One region of the Geobacillus sp. FSL K6-0789 genome, then DNA from elsewhere that is predicted to be linked to it. Evidence: riboswitches for the same ligand, from Rfam matches in the RefSeq annotation. Region 1 holds a riboswitch; the other holds the start of a gene.
The links. Region 1 has a riboswitch for thiamine pyrophosphate ahead of thiC (phosphomethylpyrimidine synthase ThiC). Riboswitches for the same ligand answer to the same signal wherever they lie in the genome.
Positions count from the first base shown of each region.

Region 2: it holds a riboswitch for thiamine pyrophosphate, as region 1 does, so the genes downstream of both, tenA (thiaminase II) here and thiC (phosphomethylpyrimidine synthase ThiC) in region 1, are expected to answer to the same signal.

Region 1 covers NZ_CP151966.1:438,176-447,866, forward strand. Annotated here, with positions in the region: gene NSQ51_RS02185 (RDD family protein) at 258-671, shown strand; gene NSQ51_RS02190 (methyl-accepting chemotaxis protein) at 912-2,165, shown strand; TPP riboswitch at 2,301-2,414, shown strand; gene NSQ51_RS02195 (hypothetical protein) at 2,433-2,591, opposite strand; gene thiC (phosphomethylpyrimidine synthase ThiC) at 2,569-4,269, shown strand; gene NSQ51_RS02205 (IS66-like element ISBst12 family transposase) at 4,624-6,072, shown strand; gene NSQ51_RS02210 (hypothetical protein) at 6,126-6,398, opposite strand; gene NSQ51_RS02215 (hypothetical protein) at 6,391-6,744, opposite strand; gene NSQ51_RS02220 (IS4 family transposase) at 6,979-8,112, opposite strand; partial or broken gene NSQ51_RS02225 (IS701 family transposase) at 8,233-9,228, shown strand; gene NSQ51_RS02230 (DUF6431 domain-containing protein) at 9,382-9,691, shown strand, end outside.
Region 2 covers NZ_CP151966.1:586,189-595,879, reverse strand. Annotated here, with positions in the region: gene NSQ51_RS03115 (energy-coupling factor transporter transmembrane component T) at 1-761, opposite strand, end outside; gene NSQ51_RS03110 (ABC transporter ATP-binding protein) at 758-2,212, opposite strand; gene NSQ51_RS03105 (ECF transporter S component) at 2,225-2,815, opposite strand; gene tenA (thiaminase II) at 2,846-3,529, opposite strand; TPP riboswitch at 3,632-3,739, opposite strand; gene NSQ51_RS03095 (class I SAM-dependent rRNA methyltransferase) at 3,884-5,068, shown strand; gene NSQ51_RS03090 (MFS transporter) at 5,092-6,297, opposite strand; gene NSQ51_RS03085 (YfiT family bacillithiol transferase) at 6,508-7,053, opposite strand; gene NSQ51_RS03080 (alpha-glucosidase) at 7,096-8,763, opposite strand; partial or broken gene NSQ51_RS03075 (IS982 family transposase) at 8,889-9,691, opposite strand, start outside.

The DNA.
Region 1 (9,691 bases):
TAATAGATAAGGATAAAACCCAACGAAGCGGTGGCGTTGTAAGGTCTTTTAAGAAACTTATTGAAGAGCGGTGTTTCCCCTCAAATCGCCGTCCTTCTTGAGCCCTCCAACGCTCACACCCCAAACAGGCGGGGAAAATTCAAGGGAGGGCCGCCTTGGACGGATGTAGATTTCTTTTTGAAATTTGGCTAAAATAAAGGCAATTCGCTGTCAGGAGCGAATACAATGATAGAAAGGGCAGGAGGAGGGAAAACCGTATGGCGGTGACGAACCCGGTGGGGTTTTGGAAGCGGTTGTTGGCTAATATATTGGATGCGATTGTCGTTGGCATTCCGATTTCGATCATCGGCTATTTCATCACGGGCAGTTGGGAAACGAACTGGTTTACGTCATTGGCGAACATCCTTTACGCGTTAATCGTTCCTGCTGTTTGGTACGGATATACGGTCGGCAAGCGGATGCTTGGCATCCGGATTGCGAAAGTGAACGGCGGCAAAGTCGGCATCGGCACAATGTTTTTGCGCTCGTTCGTTGGCGGACTCGTATACTTTATCACGTTCGGCATTGGTCTCATTATTAGTGCGATTATGGTCGCGGCGAGAGAAGACAAACGGTCGATTCACGATTTTATTGCCGGGACGTATGTGACAACGGAAAAACCGGCGGTGTAAAGCGGAAAACAACAGGTGGTGCCCCAATCGAACGGGGCGCCTTTTCTTATTTTCGTCACCGATTATAGGCGATCAAAAGCATGATGTTTTTGTGCGGGTCCTTGTTAGATCAGAAAACTTTGCAACCACCCCTATTCATGATTAGGACTAGGAAGGAAAATGGACGTTCATTCACGAATCTATTTATGTGGTAAAGAAATAAGAAAGGTGTTTGCATCATGGCAAAAGGAGGAGAGCGTTTTGTCATTAGCAAGTTATATCATCCGCACCATGTTCATCGTCATCCCTGGCACAGCGGCGATCGGCCTTGTGATATGCCTGGCCAATGGCATTCGCGGGGCGGCGTTTTGGTGGACGCTTGCTGCCATCATGCTATTCGGGGCGGTGGTCGGCTTGGTTTCATCGACGCTCAACTACCGGCGGTTTGTCGCGCCGATCGCTGTCATCAATGAACATGTAAGCAAAATGACAGAGGGGGACTTGAAGACGCGCATGCCGCTTGATCGCGTGCAGCAGCTGCGGCCGATCGCGGCTGCGTTCAACCGTATGGCCGATGCATGGCAGGAAGTGATGGGCAGCGTGCAGCATCATGCCGAAGAGGTGGCGCAAGTGTCCGGCCAGTTGGCCGCTGTCGCTGAGCAGACGACGAAAGCGACAGAGCAAATTGCGACAACGATGGAAACGCTTGCGGCAAGTGCGGAGGAGCAGGCTGATGCTGTCCGCACCACCGCCGCGTCCGTGCATGATATTTCCCAAACATTGAGCGACGTCGCTTTCCATACGAAAGAAGTGGCGCACCGGGCTGAGAAAACATCGGCGAAAGCAGAGGACGGCAAGCAGTCAATCGGACAAATGTCCGAGCAAATGCAGTTCATTTACGACCACGTTCAAGCGCTTGGCCAGGTCGTTCAAAGGCTCGGGGAGCGCTCGAATGAGATTGGACAAATTACGGAAGCGATCACCGGCATTGCGTCGCAGACGAATTTGTTGGCGCTCAATGCCGCGATCGAAGCGGCGCGCGCCGGCGAGCAAGGGAAAGGGTTTGCGGTTGTCGCGGATGAAGTGCGCAAGCTCGCAGAACAATCCGCGCGCTCCGCGCAACAAATTTCCGAGCTGATCGGCTACATTCAAGAAGAAACGAAGCGGGCGGTTTCGTCTGCCGAACAGGTGATCTCCGAAGTGGCGAAAGGATTGAACGTGGCGGCGGCATGCGGCCAATCATTTGCCCATATTCGCGAGGAGGTCGGCCAAGTGAGCAAACAAATTGGACAAGTATCGTCCGCCATCGAGCAAATGAAGGAGCATGCCCGCCAAGTGAACGACGCACTCCAACAGATGACCAATATTGTCGAACAGTCAGCGTCCGGTGCGGCCAACGTATCGGCAGCGACGCAGGAACAAATGGCTTCCGTCGAGGAAATCGCCTCTTCGTCGACATCGCTCGGTCAGATGGCGGAAGAGATGCGGGCAATGCTGAAGAAATTTTCTGTGTGAGTGAGGAAAAGGACGCTTTCTTCGAGAAAGAGGGGCTTTCAAACGACGTGTGGGAGTCAACGTTTGGAATAAAATGGTTTGCATCTTTGCCAATTGCCTGATAAAATAAAAAAAGTCAGTCATCATGGTTATACGCTCATCTGCTAGGGGAGTCCGGGAGCCGGGCTGAGAAAAGAACGCGATGAAGTTCTTTGACCCTTTGAACCTGATCTGGGTCATGCCAGCGTAGGGAAGCAGGCAGCGGGAACAGATGGACGCACAGGCTGTTCATTTGGCCTTTTTGCCTTGATCGGGTTCCGTTCGTTTTGCGGAACCCGTTTTTGCGTAAATATCCCCCGTTTTTGCCTCTCTTTTGCTGGTGCGGCTGCAGGTCTCAACCACCATTTCAAAGGAGGAAAGCCGCATGGAAAACATCCGCTCGTTCATGTCATTTCCAGCCAGCCGCAAGGTGTACATTGAAGGATCGCGCAAGGATGTGCGCGTGCCGATGAGAGAGATCGTGTTGTCGCCGACGAAAACGCCGCAAGGAACGGTGGAAAACGAGCCGGTGCGCGTCTATGACACAACCGGTCCATACACCGATCCTCATTTTGAGCCGGACGTCGAAAAAGGATTGCCGCCTCTTCGCCGCAACTGGATTGTTGAGCGCGGCGATGTCGAAGAAGTGAAGCCATCAGCGACCGCCGGCGTCCGCCCGCTGCCGTTCGTGCGCCGTCCATTGAGGGCAAAGCCCGGAAAAACCGTAACGCAAATGCATTATGCCAAACGGGGGATCATTACGCCAGAGATGGAGTTCGTCGCCATCCGTGAACGAATCGACCCCGAAATCGTTCGCCAGGAAGTAGCGGCCGGACGGGCGATCATTCCGGCGAACATTAATCACCCCGAGAATGAGCCGATGATCATCGGCCGTCGTTTCCATGTGAAAATTAATGCCAATATCGGCAACTCGGCTGTTTCTTCATCGATTGAAGACGAAGTGGAAAAATTGCTTTGGGCAGTGCGTTGGGGCGCCGATACGGTCATGGATTTATCGACCGGCAAACACATTCATGAAACGCGCGAGTACATCATCCGCAATTCGCCGGTCCCCGTGGGAACGGTGCCGATTTATCAGGCGCTCGAAAAGGTAGGAGGGGTGCCGGAGAAGTTAACGTGGGACGTGTATCGTGAGACGTTGATGGAGCAGGCGGAGCAAGGAGTCGACTACATGACGATCCACGCCGGTGTGCGGCTTCATTACATTCCGCTCACCGCCAACCGGACGACCGGCATCGTCTCGCGCGGCGGCTCGATCATCGCCCAATGGTGTTTGGCCCATCATGAAGAAAACTTTTTGTATACGCATTTTGAAGAAATCTGCGAGATTTTGAAACAATACGATGTCGCGATCTCCCTTGGCGACGGCTTGCGCCCCGGCTCCATCGCCGATGCGAACGATGAGGCGCAGTTTGCCGAACTGGAAACGCTTGGCGAGCTGACGAAAATCGCCTGGAAGCATGATGTGCAGGTGATGATCGAAGGGCCGGGCCACATTCCGATGCATAAAATTCGCGAAAATGTCGAGCGGGAACAGGACATTTGCCATGGAGCGCCGTTTTATACGTTAGGGCCGCTTGTCACCGACATCGCGCCGGGATACGATCACATCACGTCGGCGATTGGCGCCGCCATCATTGGCGCTTATGGAACGGCGATGCTTTGTTACGTAACGCCGAAAGAGCATTTAGGGCTGCCGAATAAAGAGGACGTACGCGCCGGGGTCGTGGCCTATAAAATCGCCGCCCATGCGGCTGATCTGGCGAAAGGGCATCCGGCCGCCCAGCAACGTGACGATGCGCTCTCGAAAGCGCGCTTTGAGTTTCGCTGGAACGACCAGTTCAACTTGTCGCTTGACCCGGAACGGGCTCGTGAGTACCATGATGAAACATTGCCGGCCGAGGCGGCGAAAACAGCTCATTTTTGTTCGATGTGCGGGCCGAAGTTTTGTTCGATGAACATTTCGCACGAGCTGCAGCGGCAAATCAAAGAGGAAGGGATGAAAGAAAAAGCGCAACAATTTATTCGGCAAGGCTCGTCGCTGTATAGTCAAAAAATAAATTAAATTGGCTCTTCACCACAACATGTACTTGACAAGCAATACAGCTTCCTGCACAAAGATTTGAAAAAATCACGGATTTGTTGATTTTCCCTTACAAGCGTAAATAGAGTTCAGAAAAAATCAAGTACAACTTTTGGTGAAGAGCCATTAAATTTAATATATATAAGTTGCAATAAAGATTTTCCGATTGTTCGATTCTGTTTTCCTTCATAACAAGTCATTTTGATAGAATGCAGCGGGCGCTCTACTGGATGTAAAACAAAGTTGTAACTATTCAGCCACATCATAAAGTGAGCTGAATATTTTCTTCTTTCCTTGTCTATGATGTGAATATTGATAGACAAGGAGGTGAATCGCATGTTGACGGTACAACAAGCTGTATTTACAGTTGAGAGCTTAATCGGCAAAGTTCAACAACAAAAACAGCTCATTCATCAACTCATTCAAGAAAATGAACATTTGCGTCACGAAAACAAACAACTACGCAAAGAAAATGAACAACTGAAGTACCGTGTTCAAGAGCTGGAAGCACGCACGAAAAAAAACAGCTCCAATAGCCATTTGCCCCCATCTTCTGACCGTTTTGAGAAAAAGCGTTCCTCCCGCGAGCCGTCTGGCAAAAAGCCTGGTGGGCAAGAGGGACATGAGGGGAAGACGCTCCGTCAAGTGGAACATCCACATCATCGCATCGTCCACCGTGTGCATACGTGTCAAGGATGTGGAGCTTCTTTGCGTGAAGTCAAACCGTTCAAAGTCGATATCCGTCAAGTGTTTGATGTCCCTCCTGTGGCGATCGAGGTGACACAACATGAACGTGAAGTGAAATCGTGTCCACATTGTCGATGCGTGCAACAAGCCGAATTCCCATCCCATGTCACGAATCATGTGCAATACGGTCCACGGCTCACGGCGCTCGTTGTTTATTTACATCATATCCAATTGATCCCGTACAAGCGTTTAAGTGATACAATCGAAGCGTTATATCAACACTCGATTAGTACAGGAACCCTTGCCAATATGGTGAAACGAGGACGCGAAGCGCTGGAATCAAATATGGACATCATCGAAGACGCCTTACTTGAATCCAACATCCTGCATGTCGATGAAACGAGTTTGCGCATCAATGGGAAACTCGCATGGGTGCATGTCGCGTGTACATCGAGATATACATACTTGGCTCCTCACGCTTCTCGTGGAAAAAAAGCGACCGATGAGATCGGGATTCTTCCCCGATATGAAGGGACGATGATGCATGATGCGTTCGGTACGTATCCGAAATACACACATGCCACCCATGCCCTTTGTCATGCCCACCATTTGCGTGAGTTAAAAGGATTCATCGAACAAGGGCATACGTGGGCGATGCGCATGACCACGTTTCTGTTAGCCGCCAAGCAAGCCGTCGAAGCCCATCACGGTGCACTTTCCGAAGAAGAAGCGAGACGGTGGGAACGAGTGTATGATCGCATCCTAGAAAGAGCACAACACCGATTAGAAACGATGACGCCTCTTCCGAAAAAAGCACTCGCTTTTGTTCGACGCCTTCAAAAACGAAAGGAAGAAGCGCTGCGTTTCTTACGTGAAGTACATGTTCCCTTTGACAACAACCAAGCCGAACGCGATCTTCGCATGGTCAAAGTCAAAGAGAACATTTCGGGTACGTTTCGCGAAGAAACATTCGCGCAGTCGTTTTGCATCGCAAGAAGCATCGTTTCCACACTGACGAAACACGAAAAAAACGTGTGGGATTCGTTATGTCTTCTGTTGACGGGTGACACGCTTGATCGCGTTCTTTCTACCACTTAGGGCATTTTCTATTACGGGGATGCCCTATTTGTGTTGCGCTTCTTTACATACTACTATCGGAGTGAATAGTTACCTTTATTTTCATTTTTCCCTGTACTATCACACGCTTCTAAATTATCCAATCTCAAACAATAAATGTGTTTTTTACTCTTATAAAAATGTAAATGTGGATAAGTTTTTGCATTATCTGGACTATCATAATAAACAGTCCACTCCCCTTTGTCATAAATCTTAGATCTACTGGCTGCATCTACTTTCTCAAATGTATTTAAAAATATAATAAATATTAAAACAAACGAAAATAATACTTTTAAAATTTTAAACATTATGTTCCTCCTTGATTTCTTCAATTAAAACATCTACTTCTTTTGAATAAATATCTTCAACTTTTTTGAAAATACATTCAAAATTCTCAGAAACATCATGTATTAAATTAATAATCTTTTCTAAATGTTTTTGATCTTCAAAATTCGATTCATTCTCAGAGAAAATATATAATTTATAATTCATTTCTGTATTTTTAATAATAAGAACTAAATCATCAAAATCATTTTCTCCATTGCTTAAATTGATATGTGGATACAACCATAATTCAAAATTAACACCTACTTCAATTCTTCTTGGAAATAATCCAGTTAAATCTTCAAAATCACATAAAATTTTAATATCCATATTCACAAATTCCTCCTTTTATTGAATATTATAAAGTATTTAATAATATGATGCTAGTATATTTTTATGGACACATCTTAGTTAAGTTTTTGGGGTCTTCACCATTTTCTGTGGTTTTCACTCAATCCCAGAAACATGTTAGCTGGATGAAATAGGTTCGTCAGTCAGGATCCTTCTTCCGCATACAGACCACGAAGTTGGTAGAATGGAAACAGTCAAGTGCACGAGTGTTGATTATCCAAAATTAGACATACGCCTTCCATAAATTTGGGCATACTCAAACAAAGCAGCGGCCATCCCGGATTTCCAATCGAGAGGAAGCTGCCCAGAGAAAAAACGGCGAACAAACGAAATGAAGGAAAGAGAGACGTTCGTCCGTTTTTTGGTTTGATCATACAGCCATCGCAGCAACACATACGCGATGAACGCCGCAAACAGTTGGTTGTATACCGCATTTTCCGTCGTGCCAAACAAGGTCGGGACATTCAGATATTGCTTCACCCAACGGAAAAAGATCTCAACAGTCCAACGTTGTTGGTACATGTCGGCAATGGTTTCCGCAGACGCATGGAAGAGGTTCGTCACGACCCGAATGTCGCGGCCATTCGCATCTCGAAAGATCACTACCCGGTGACGCTTGGTGGAGCGGTATTGTTTCGTTCCCAACTGGCACGTGAAGTCGGCTTGAACCGATGAAGATGCGCTCGGAAGGCGGTTCAAGCTTTTTTTCTGATGAAGTTCGATGTTGTCCTTCATCCGAATGACAAAGAGCTGATGCTGCTCCACAAATCGATCGAGGCGTTCGATTTTGAAATACGCCCGGTCTTCCACCAGCACTTGTTGAGCGTTCGTCAACTGTTCTCCCACCGGGCCATCATGACGCAGTCCGATGGTTTCCACCACGTCTGCCGGCAACGAGGATTCCGGCGAATACGCGACGTGCAGCTTCACTCCGGCGCGTTCGCCGTGATACGGAGCCCATGGGAGGCGGTTTTTCCCGACCGTGACGGTCGTCGAATCCACCACCCGAAGCGGTTTGGGAAACCGAAGCGAACGGCGGGTTTGGCGGTTGCACTTGGAAATGATCAACGCCAACAAGCGTTTCATGATGTCATAGGGAACTTCTTTCGCTTTCTTGGATACAGTTGAATAATGGAATCGCGGCAATCCATACAGAGGCCCCACATCGGCTCCGTGGCGAAAGCTTTTCCATTGATGCATGGCGGCCAGCAGGAAGAAGTGAATCAACTCGCGCAACGTAAAGGTTCGAGACGAATCACGATACCCAACCGCTTCGGCAATCAGTTGAATCTCTTCATCCGAAACAAGTTTTTGCATCAAATTCGGGAGTGTGGTATGCTTGTTCATAGAGAGCACCTCCTGGGTTTGTTTGTGTTGCTACTCACATTCTACAGGAAAGGTGCTCTTTTTTCTATACCCTTTGGATTTTATTGGATAATCAACACGCCTGAAGGAGGTTCATGTCTCATGAATAGATTAGCACATCACCAAGGAATCCACAAGTTTTTCTTCACGCTGGGGTTGACGCTGCAGCTTTCCAAACCGGTCATCAAGCATCTCATTCATATTGTCGATGCCTTGACCACCAAGGGATTCTCGGGAACATTGACTGATATTCATTACTGGAGCTTTCATCCGAATCATCGAACGACGCTCCGTCACTTTTTCACGAAAAGCCCTTGGAACGAGGAAAGGCTGCTTGGGAAGCTTCAAGAGTGGATCCTTTCCCAGGTCGAACGACTGGCCAAACGGAAGAATCAACCCCTTTTTGTTTCGATTGATGATACGATTTGCCAAAAAACAAAGCCTTCGTCACGGGCTGTGCACGCCATTCAAGGGTGCGACTGGCACTACTCGCATAAAGATCATCAATCGGTCTGGGGGCATTCGCTCGTTTGGCTGATGGTGCACACCTTCACGCAGGCGTTCCCATTTGCGTTCCGCCTGTATGACAAGAAAGCGGGAAAAAGCAAGATCGACCTGGCGATCGAGATGCTTTCCTCGCTCAAGGTGAAGCGGGCTCAGCCGGTGTATGTGCTCATGGATTCGTGGTATCCGTCTAAGAAGCTCATCGAAGCCTGTCTGAAACAGGGATTCCATGTCATCGCGATGCTCAAGACGAACCGGATTCTCTACCCGAAAGGCATCGCCATCCAAGCCAAGCAGTTCGCCCGCTATATCGAGTCCAAAGACACCCGCCTCGTCACGGTGGGGCAGGAGCGTTATCGCGTGTATCGCTATGAGGGGGCCATCCATGGCCTCGATGACGCGGTGGTGCTGCTGGCTTGGAAGGCGGATCAGCCGATGGCGCCGGAACATCTTCATTGCATCTTGAGCACCGACCGGGAACTCGGGGACGAAGACATCTTGCGTTACTACGCCCAGCGCTGGACGATCGAGTGCTTTTTCCGGCAGGCGAAAGATCAACTGAAGCTGGATGGATACCGCGTTCGCCACATTCGGGTGTAAATTATCACTTTATTTCGGAACAAAAGAGACATTTTTTTGCACATTCCTTCAGAAAGCCCTCTCCCCTTTTCTGAAAGAATGTGCTAAATTTTTTGTGAATTATTTCGGAAGAGAAAATCCATCGGTTCATAGGAGGGGGAGGAGGACGTGATCCAATTTCATGACTTTGGCATTGACGTCCAAACGTATGCAGAGCGTGGAAAAGAAAACGACTTCCCTCTTCTGAAAAAGTGTCCGCATTGCCGGGCCAAGCGCCCGTTGCACCGCCACGGTTACTATGAGCGAAACGCATTGACCCCACATGGTGATTATCGCATTTGGATTGTCCGGTATCGCTGTCGGGAATGCTTGAAGACGGTGAGTGTGCTGCCTTCCTTTCTCCTCCCGTATTTTCAGTATACGTTGTCCGCCATATGGCAAGTCGTGAAAGAGCAGTTGGGATTGACCGAAAGGACGA
Region 2 (9,691 bases), 150 kb from region 1:
ATATACGGGTAATGGACGCCCGCATAATAAGCGGCAACCAACAACGCAACGGTCAAGACGACAAACCAAATATCGCATTTGCCAAACTTGATTTCATAATAAAACGTACGCTGGCCGCTGTTGGAAAATTGTTTCGCCTCCATCGCCACGGCGATGCGCTGGGCGCGGCGGATGCTTTGTGCCAAAAGCGGGATGGCATAACGCTTCACTTTGCCAAGGCCGCCGCGGTTTGGCACGCCGCGCACTCTCAGCGCATACCGGACCGTTTGAAACTCCTCAATCATGATCGGCAGCAGGCGGACCGCCGCCAAAAAACTGTACGCATACTTCGGTTTCAGCTTCAATTGCTGCATGAGCGAATAAAACAGCTGCACCGGCCGAGTCGTCAAGGAAAAAATCAAGCCTAACAGCCCGAGCGACAAGGCGCGAAATCCGAGATGCATGCCGCGCCAAAAGCTTTCCGCTGTTACGTGGATGAGCCCCCAGCGAAACCACGTTGTCGTCCCTTCGCCAAACATCATCATCGATGAAGCAGTGGAAACAAAGATCAGGAAAAACGGCAAAAACAGCCAAACAAGCAGCTTTGCTGGATACCCGGTGCCGAAGCAAAACAAAACGAACAGGGCGAGCGACAAATTGATGAGCACGTTCGGGTTATGAATGAACAACACCGCAAAAAAGAGCATGACGAGCACAATGAGCTTCAAACTCGGGTTCGCTTCATAAAGCCATGTCTCACGGCGCTGAATGTCCCAGTTCATCGCCATGTTCCTCCTTCAGCCAATACAGTCTCCACAGCAGCGAGGCGCTCATCGCGAACAAGCGCTCCGTCTTCCACCACCCATCGTCTCGTCGCAAAACGACGGACAATTTGTTCGTCGTGGGTGACCATGATGATCGCCGCCCCTTGCCTTCGGTATGACTCCAACATCGCCAACAACGCAAACGTGTTTTTCGCATCCTGTCCAAATGTCGGCTCATCAAGCAAAAAGAGGCGTTGACCGGCGACGATCGAAGCAGCCACGCTCAACCGCCGTTTTTGCCCGACTGACAGCTGGTACGGATGCACTTCTTCCTTTCCGTCAAGGCCAAACGCGCTGAGCAGGCGGGTGACCGTCTCATTGATTTCCTCTTCAGATCGCCCCTCAAGCCGCAGCGAATACGCCAGTTCATCGCGCACAGTATGGGTGACAAATTGAAATTCGGGATTTTGAAACACGAACGCGATATGGCGGTAAAGCGGCTGCCGGAGCTCGATATCCTCCCCGAACAATGTATATTCGCCTTCGGTGCGAATCAGTTGCATCAACCCATGCAAAAGCGTGCTTTTGCCCGCGCCGTTTCGGCCGGTGACGGCGATCCATTCTCCCGCCCGCACAACCGCCTCCGGTACGCTGATTTTCACCTCCCGGCCGCGAAAGCCGCGGAAACGGTGAAGGCGGATCAGCTCCTCGCCTTCCTGCCTTTCCTCCCGGCGCACGATCGGTCCGCATTCCTCCCAAACGTCCGGGTGCCAAATGCCTTCCGCCGTCATGACGTCCTTATATCGGGAAAATACTTCCCTCGCTCCTCCATCGGCGATGATGCACCCGTCGCTGCCAAGCAACACAATCCGGTCGACGAAGTCAAGAACATGGTTGATTTTATGCTCGACGATGACGACCGTTTTGTCCCGGCTCACATCCCGCACCGCCTGCCATACGGCTTTCGTCCCTTCCTCATCGAGCAAAGCCGTCGGCTCATCCAAAAACAAAACATCCGGCTCAAGCGCAAGAACAGAAGCGAGCGCCAACCGCTGCTTCATCCCGCCGGAAAGCGTATGAATGTCGGTGTGCGGTTCGATCGCCAACCCGACTTGGTCCAACAGCAAGCGGATGCGGGCGGGCATCTCGCGGCGCGGCACACTTCGATTTTCGAGGGCAAACGCGATTTCCTCATCGGCATACGGCATGCAAAACTGCGTATCCGGATCTTGAAACACATATCCCCATCGTTCCGGCCGCTCAAGGCGCCCGGCTTTCATCGGCACGTCGATCGAGTGGGGAATGATGCCGGCCATCACTTGCAAAAGCGTCGACTTGCCGCATCCAGACGGGCCGAGGAGAAGCACTTTCTCCCCGGCAGCAACGGACAGCGACAAATCGCGGAACAATAAGTCGCTATGCCCTGGAAACTTCAGGCGCAGCTGTTCGATGACAATGGCTTGCTTCATCGGTCATTCCCCTTACCGGTTCAGCGCATCATAGTCCTCTTTGGAAACCGGCCGCCACATTTGCGTCACCCCGTTTTTCTCAAGCGCCTTGGCCAACGAAACGGCGAACACGCCGGAGATAAGAACGGCGCCGACAAAACGCGCCAGCAAAAAGAGCGCCATGTTCCACGGGGCGAGCGCCTCGATATATCCTTTGTAAAAGTCCATGATCAGCGAACCGACCGTCGCGCCGACGGCGCTGAGCGACACGACAAACACGTCAAACCGCCGATAGCGGAACGCCGCAAAGACAAGCTCGGCAAACAGCCCTTGTACAACCCCATAAATCAACACCTCAAGCCCCCACTGCGACCCCATCACCAACTCGCCCGATGAAGCCGCGATCTCGGCAAGCAGCGCCACCCCCGGTTTGCGGATTAGCAAATACGCAAGCGACGACGCGATAAACCACATGCCATAAATCAGTTGATCGGCATGAAACCCGAATACTTTCACCACTTCATACAACGGCCCCCACACTTTGTAAATGACGCCGAACACAACGGCAATGACAATCGTCGTTAAAATATCGGCCAGTTTCAACCCTTTCGATGTTGTTCCCATGAAAACTCCTCCTTTCGTGTTGTCGCCGTTTCACCGGCTCTTCATGAGTTCGGCCGATGGCCACCGCTCCAGTCGGTACGCCATCTCCCAAAACTGATACTCATAGTCACTGCTGATCAAAAAATGCTGTTCCATCCGGCGCCGATCTTCCTCAGTCACGGCAGCGGTAATGGCGTCAAGCCGGTCGATCTGCTCCTCAACAAGCGAGCGAAACCAATCGGAGCTGTATGTACTGATCCACTTTTCATAAATCGGATCGTTCGGCCGGCACGTTTTCAGCCGCTCACCGATTTCGTAATACAGCCAATAGCACGGCAAAATCGCGGCAATGACATCGCCCAAATGCCCTTCATACGCCGCCCGGTACATATGCGATGTATACGCGTAAGCCGTCGGCGCCGGCATGAACGCAGCCCGTTCCTCTTCGGTGATGCCAAGCAGTCCGGCAAACGTTTCATGAAGCGACAATTCCGCTTCGCATGTGCTTTGGGCATGGTGCGCCAGCCGGGCCGTCGTCGCCAAATCCGGCGATTTCGCCGCCCCGATCGCCTGCACACGGGCAAAATGGCGCAAATAGTACGCATCTTGCATGACATAATAGCGGAATTTTGCGCGATCCAACGTTCCTTCGCCAAGCTCTTTGACAAACGGGTGACGGAAACTCGCCTGCCAGATCGGATCAGCCGCCTGGCGCACGCGCCTTGCAAACGACATTCGTATTCCCCCTTTTTCCAAAATAAAAGCGCCGCCTTCTTTACCGATTCGCGTAAAGAAGGCGGCGCGAGCATACAGATTTTCCAATGCGGCCAAAGCCGGCCTGCAGCTCCTCCACTTCCCTACGCTGGCATTACCCAGATCAGGTGCTAAGGGTCTCAAAGTCACACTTTGATCTCAGCCTGTTTACAGGCCCCCCTAGTGGATGTCTGATTGTGATGAAATTTTCTTTACATTTATCATATCACGGCCGCATCGGTTGTCAACCTTTTTTTTCGGCTGTCATTGCGCCGCGCTCCGCAATTCGCTATGATAAAAGCGCAACGATTGATTACCGGATGGGAGTTGGAACTGATGGCGAAAGTGATCTTGAAGCGGCAACGAAAAAAACGGCTCGAACAAGGCCATCCGTGGATTTTTCAGAGCGAAGTCGACCGTATCGAGGGTGACATCACACCGGGAGATTTTGTCGATGTCTATAACCATCAAGGGTACTGGTTGGCGAAAGGCTACATCAATCCAGCCTCGCAAATCATCGTCCGGGTGTTGACGCAAAACCCGGATGACGAGCTCGATGAGCGGTTTTTCATTGAGCGCATCCGCCGCGCTTGGGCGTATCGCGAACGGATGCTCCCGGGCGTCCGTTCATGCCGCGCCGTCTACGGCGAGGCCGATTTTCTGCCGGGGCTCATCGTCGATAAATATGAGGACGTGCTTGTGGTGCAAATTTTGGCGCTCGGGATGGAAGTGCACAAAGAGTGGATTTTGCGCGGCTTGCTTGACGTGTTCGCTCCAAGGGCCATTTATTTGCGCAACGATGTGTCCGTGCGGGAGCTTGAGGGTCTCAAACAGGAAAAAGGGTTTTGGTACGGGGAAGCGGAGACGGAGATGGAAATCGAGGAGAACGGCGTGAAATACATTGTCGACATTGAAAACGGGCAAAAAACCGGCTTTTTCTTCGACCAGCGGCAAAACCGCGCCGCCCTCCGCCCGCTCATCGGCCCGGAGACGACGGTGCTTGATTGTTTCACCCATACCGGCTCATTTATGCTGAACGCCTGCCTGTACGGAGCGAAGCACGCCACCGCCGTCGACATTTCCGAGCATGCAATTGAGACGGCAAAACGAAATGCGGCCTTAAACGGATTCACAAATGTAGAATTTGTCGTCGCCAACGCATTCGATTACTTACGCGAAGCAGTGCGATCCGGCAAACAGTGGGATGTCGTCATCATCGACCCGCCGGCGTTCGCCAAATCGGCCCACGCGGTGCCAAAAGCGCTGCGCGGCTATAAAGACATCAATTTGAACGGGTTGAAACTCGTCAAAGACGGCGGCTTTTTCGTCACGTCGAGCTGTTCGTACCATGTTCGCCCGCACATGTTCCAAGAGATGATCGCCGATGCGGCGTTTGACGCCAAAAAAGTGCTCCGACAAGTGTACTGGAACGGCGCCGGCTATGACCACCCGAAACTGCTTGCCGCCAATGAAGGCGACTATTTAAAATTTGCCATCTACGAAGTGCACTCGCGGCGCTAAAGAAAAACGCTTAAGGACAAACCTTAAGCGTTTCTTTCTTGCCGCGGATGAAAAGGTTGTTCTTTGCGCAGCACGCTCAAGTAAACGAGCATCGAAACAAGCACCGAACCGGCGGCGGTTACATAAATGCTCGGATAGCCGAACCAGTGGCTGATTTGGCCAAACACCATCGCCCCGATGCCAACGCCTAAATCAAAAAAGGAGAAAAACGTTGCATTCGCCATTCCTTTCCGATGAACAGGGGCCCGCTCAACCGACCACGCCTGCAGCCCTGGCTGCACCATGCCAAAACCGAAGCCATACAATACTGCCGCCAAAAGCAGCGCCCATTCCCCCGGCAGCCAGGAGAGCAGCAGCATCGCAAGCAAAATGAGCCCCGCACCTGGGAGAAAGACAGCCCGATGCCCTTTCCGGTCATACAGCTGGCCGGCGAACGTGCGCGTCACCATCAGGGCGAGCGCATAAAGCAAAAAATACAGCTGCAAACCGCCGATCCCTTTTTGCGCCGTATATAGCGGCAAAAACGAAGCAATGCCGCCGAACGTCACCGTTAAAAAGAAGAGAAGCACGGACGGAACGAGCGCCGTTTTTTCGTAAAGGTCCCACTTGTTCGTCTCATAGCGCGGCCTTCCCTCCACTTTTTTATAGGTGATGGCCGCCGCAAACAATACGGAAGCAACGCCAAGCAGAGCGCAAATCAGAAACAAATGGCTAAACGGAATCATAGCGGCAAGCACAAGTCCAAGCGACGGACCGAAAGCGAGGGCGATGTTTCCTGACAATCCGTAATAACCCATTCCCTCCCCGCGGCGGCTGGCCGGAATGATGTCCGTCGCCACCGTTCCGGAAGCGGTTGTCGAAAACCCCCAGCCAATTCCTTGGACGACGCGCATCAAAAAGAGAAGAAGCATGCTGGTGATGACACTGTACGAACCGACCGAAACGACAAAAATGAGCAGCCCAAGCAAAAAGACAAACCGCCGTCCCCGCGTCTCAAGCGCATGGCCGGCAAACGGACGGACGAGAAGTGCGGAAAAAGTGAAAATCCCGACGACAAGGCCGATGAGCTGGTCGTTGCCGCCTAAGTGTTCGACAAACAGCGGCAGTGTCGGCAGCGTCATTTGAAATCCAAGAAAAATGAAAAAGTTGGCCAAGCAAATCAAAATAAAATTGCGCGTCCAAATTTTTTCTTTCTGTTCCGCAACAACTTGCCTTTGTTGCGCATTCATACCGATCCCCCTTGTACGATATATATTTCGTGTCCCTTAATATTTGTCAGTATAGCATAACTGTATGTTTTCGTTTAACAAAAATGTTTGTCCAGCACGTTTTTTGAAAAAAGCCGCGCAAAGGCGGCTTTTCTCCGGAGCGAGCCTATATATCGGCCGCCCCAAGCGGTGCGGCCGATCGAGTAAAAAAAGCCGCCAATCGGCGGCTTTTTACCATCCTTTCCGTTTCCGCAATGACACAATTTGCGCCGTATGATGCCTGCCATGCCATGCATACAGCGCGGTCAATACGTACAGCGGCATCGGCCGCAACGCTCCTTCCGGTTGGATGAGGCGATGAAAATCGGCTTCTGTCATCGACTCGAGCAGCGTCGTCCACCGTGCATGCAGTCCGTCAAGCAATAAAAGCGACGGTTCAATGGGCAGCGAGCAAGCATCGGCCGTTTTCGCCCATTCGCTTTCCGCAAACGGCTTCACCGTTGGGTCGTCTTCCGTCACTCCCCATTTCGTGCGCAAAAACGCGTTCATGCTTGCATCGGCCAAATGGTGGACGACTTGGGCCACCGTCCAGCCGCCGTCGCGGTACGGCGTGTTGAGCTGCTCATCGTTTAAGCCGAAAACAGCGGCCCTTAAGTCGTTCGGCAGCCCGCGGATGGCAGCAATCCACTCTTGCACCTTCCCATCCTCAAACTGCTGCGGCGCTTGAAACGTTCCGATCGGGTAGCGAATCGGATCGACCGTCCCCGTGTTGATCATCTCCCTTCCGTATTCATTCCACACAGAAAGGCAAATTCCTTCTTATTCTTTCCAGATGTATACGCGCGCCTCGTACGGTTTCAGCTTAAAACGCGTCGCATTTTTATGCGGACGGACCGGGTAGTTCGAGAGCGCCAAATCGCTTGACTGAAGGCGGAAGCCGTCATAGCGGTAAAGTGACGGGCGGTCCGACAAGTTGACGACTACAAGCGCGCGATCACGTCCGAGCGTTCTTGTGTACGCGTAAATGGATGGGTGGTTTTCCAAAAGCAGATCGTACGTTCCGTAAACAAACAGCTCATTCGCTTTCCGAAGCTGAATCATTTGTCGATAAAACGACCATACCGAGTTCGGGTCGCGCCGCTCGGCCTCGACATTGATCGTACGATAGTTTTCGTTCACCTTGATCCATGGCGTACCTGTCGTGAATCCAGCGTTTGGGGCATCAGACCATTGCATCGGGGTGCGCGAGTTGTCGCGCCCGGTTTGCCAAATGATCTTCATCACTTCCTCATGGGTCCGCCCCTTCGCCCGTTCGAGTTCATACAGGCGAAGAGCGGACACATCACGATAATCACGGATGTCATCGAACCGCACGTTCGTCATCCCGATCTCTTGCCCCTGATAAATGAACGGCGTCCCTTGCATGAAAAAGTAGAGCGCGCCGAGCGCCTTGGCGCTTTCCGCCCAATAGTCGCGGTCATTGCCCCACGTCGAAACGGAGCGGGGCAAATCGTGGTTTTCCAAAAACAACGCATTCCACCCGCGGTTTTCAAGCCCTTTTTGCCATTTCGTCAACGTCCGCTTTAGGCGGCGGACATCGATGGAACCATCCGCACTCCTTTCCCATAGCCCTAGATGCTCAAACTGAAAAATCATATTGAACACGCCGTTTTCTTCCCCGACCCATTGTTCGGCCTCATCAACCGTTACTCCGTTCGCCTCGCCGACCGTCATAATGTCATATCGCGCAAACGTTCGCTCTTTCAACTCTCTTAAATATTCCATAATGCCAGGCTGGTTCATATGCCCGGCAAACGACGGTACATACTTCAGCCCCTTCGGGTTTGGCAAATCGGGAAGACCCGGCTTTTTCTTAATGTGGGAGATCGCGTCGATACGAAAGCCGTCGATACCTTTATCCAGCCACCAGTTGACCATCTCATAAAGCGCCTGGCGCACCTCACTGTTTTCCCAGTTCAAGTCGGGCTGTTTGACATCAAAAATATGCAGATAATATTGACCCGTCCGCTCATCATACTGCCACGCCGAGCCGCCGAAAATGCTTTCCCAGTTGTTCGGTTCGCGCCCGTCTTTGCCGTCACGCCAAATGTACCAGTCGCGCTTCGGATTGTCGCGCGATGACCGCGATTCGATAAACCACGGATGCTCATCACTCGTATGGTTGATGACCAAATCCAAAATGACTTTCAACCCGCGCCGATGGGCTTGGGCAAGCAATTCATCGAAGTCATCCATCGTTCCAAACTCATCCATAATGGCATAATAATCGCTGATGTCATATCCGTTATCGGCGTTCGGCGACCGGTAAATTGGACAAATCCAAACGATGTCGACTCCAAGCTCCACCAAATAATCCAGCTTTTCGATGATGCCGCGAAGATCGCCGATGCCGTCGCCGTTGGCATCCATAAAGCTGCGCGGATAAATTTGATAGGCGACGCCCTCTTTCCACCATGTTTTTTTCAAGGCTTCCTCCCCCTTTGTGCACACGTTTTCACTATCCACTGTACACTACATGACGGAAATATACAACTCTCTTTTTTCAAGACTAGCGAAAAAATGATTGATGAACCCGTGGTGCTAGTTGAGTCTTAACGCTCAACTAGCCCAAGAACAACAAGGGAGTAAGCCAGTAAAATACCATCCAGTGCCGTTTCAAATCCAGAAACCGAGTTCGCTCGAATCTCGGTGATCCGATACGAATCGACTAAAATCGAAAACACGGTTTCAACACTTTGCGTTTTCGTTTCATCCACTGTTTCCATGCGTCCGATTGGCGAATTCGCTGATTTTTTCGAACGGGCGTCCAAAAAGCGACTCGATGCTCTTCGTACAGCTTCTTTTGCAGCGTTTGGCTGATATACCCTTGTCACCTAGGTTATATGGATGTGGAATTTGCATCATGACGGTTTCAGCGGCCACCCGATCGTGACAAGACGCTTCAGTGACGACATATCCCATCGGAAGCCCTTGGTCGGTGACCTGCAGATGAAGTTTCAACCCATAGAAAGCGATCTTTTTCGAAGCACAATAGCCAATATCCGCAATTCCACGAAACCGTTTGGCGCGATACATTCGGGATGAATGACACAGCTCGATCGGCAAACTGTCCACGATCGCATACGCATGGTGTTGTCCACGCTTGGCCAGCTGGTGCCGCATCCACTTGATCGCAAAGCCAAGCGCTCGGCAGCGACGGTTGTATCGAGAACGTTCAGGGAACAAGTCCTTGGAAAACAAATTCCCGATCACAAACCGATGCCAAGCCCGTTCGGAAGTGAAGCCTAACAACTTTCCAAGGACATGGACGGCGATGATGACCTCGCCCTTCTGTTTCAACAAATGAAGATTTCGACGTTGAAGATGAATCTGGATACTCGATAGTTGAGCTGAT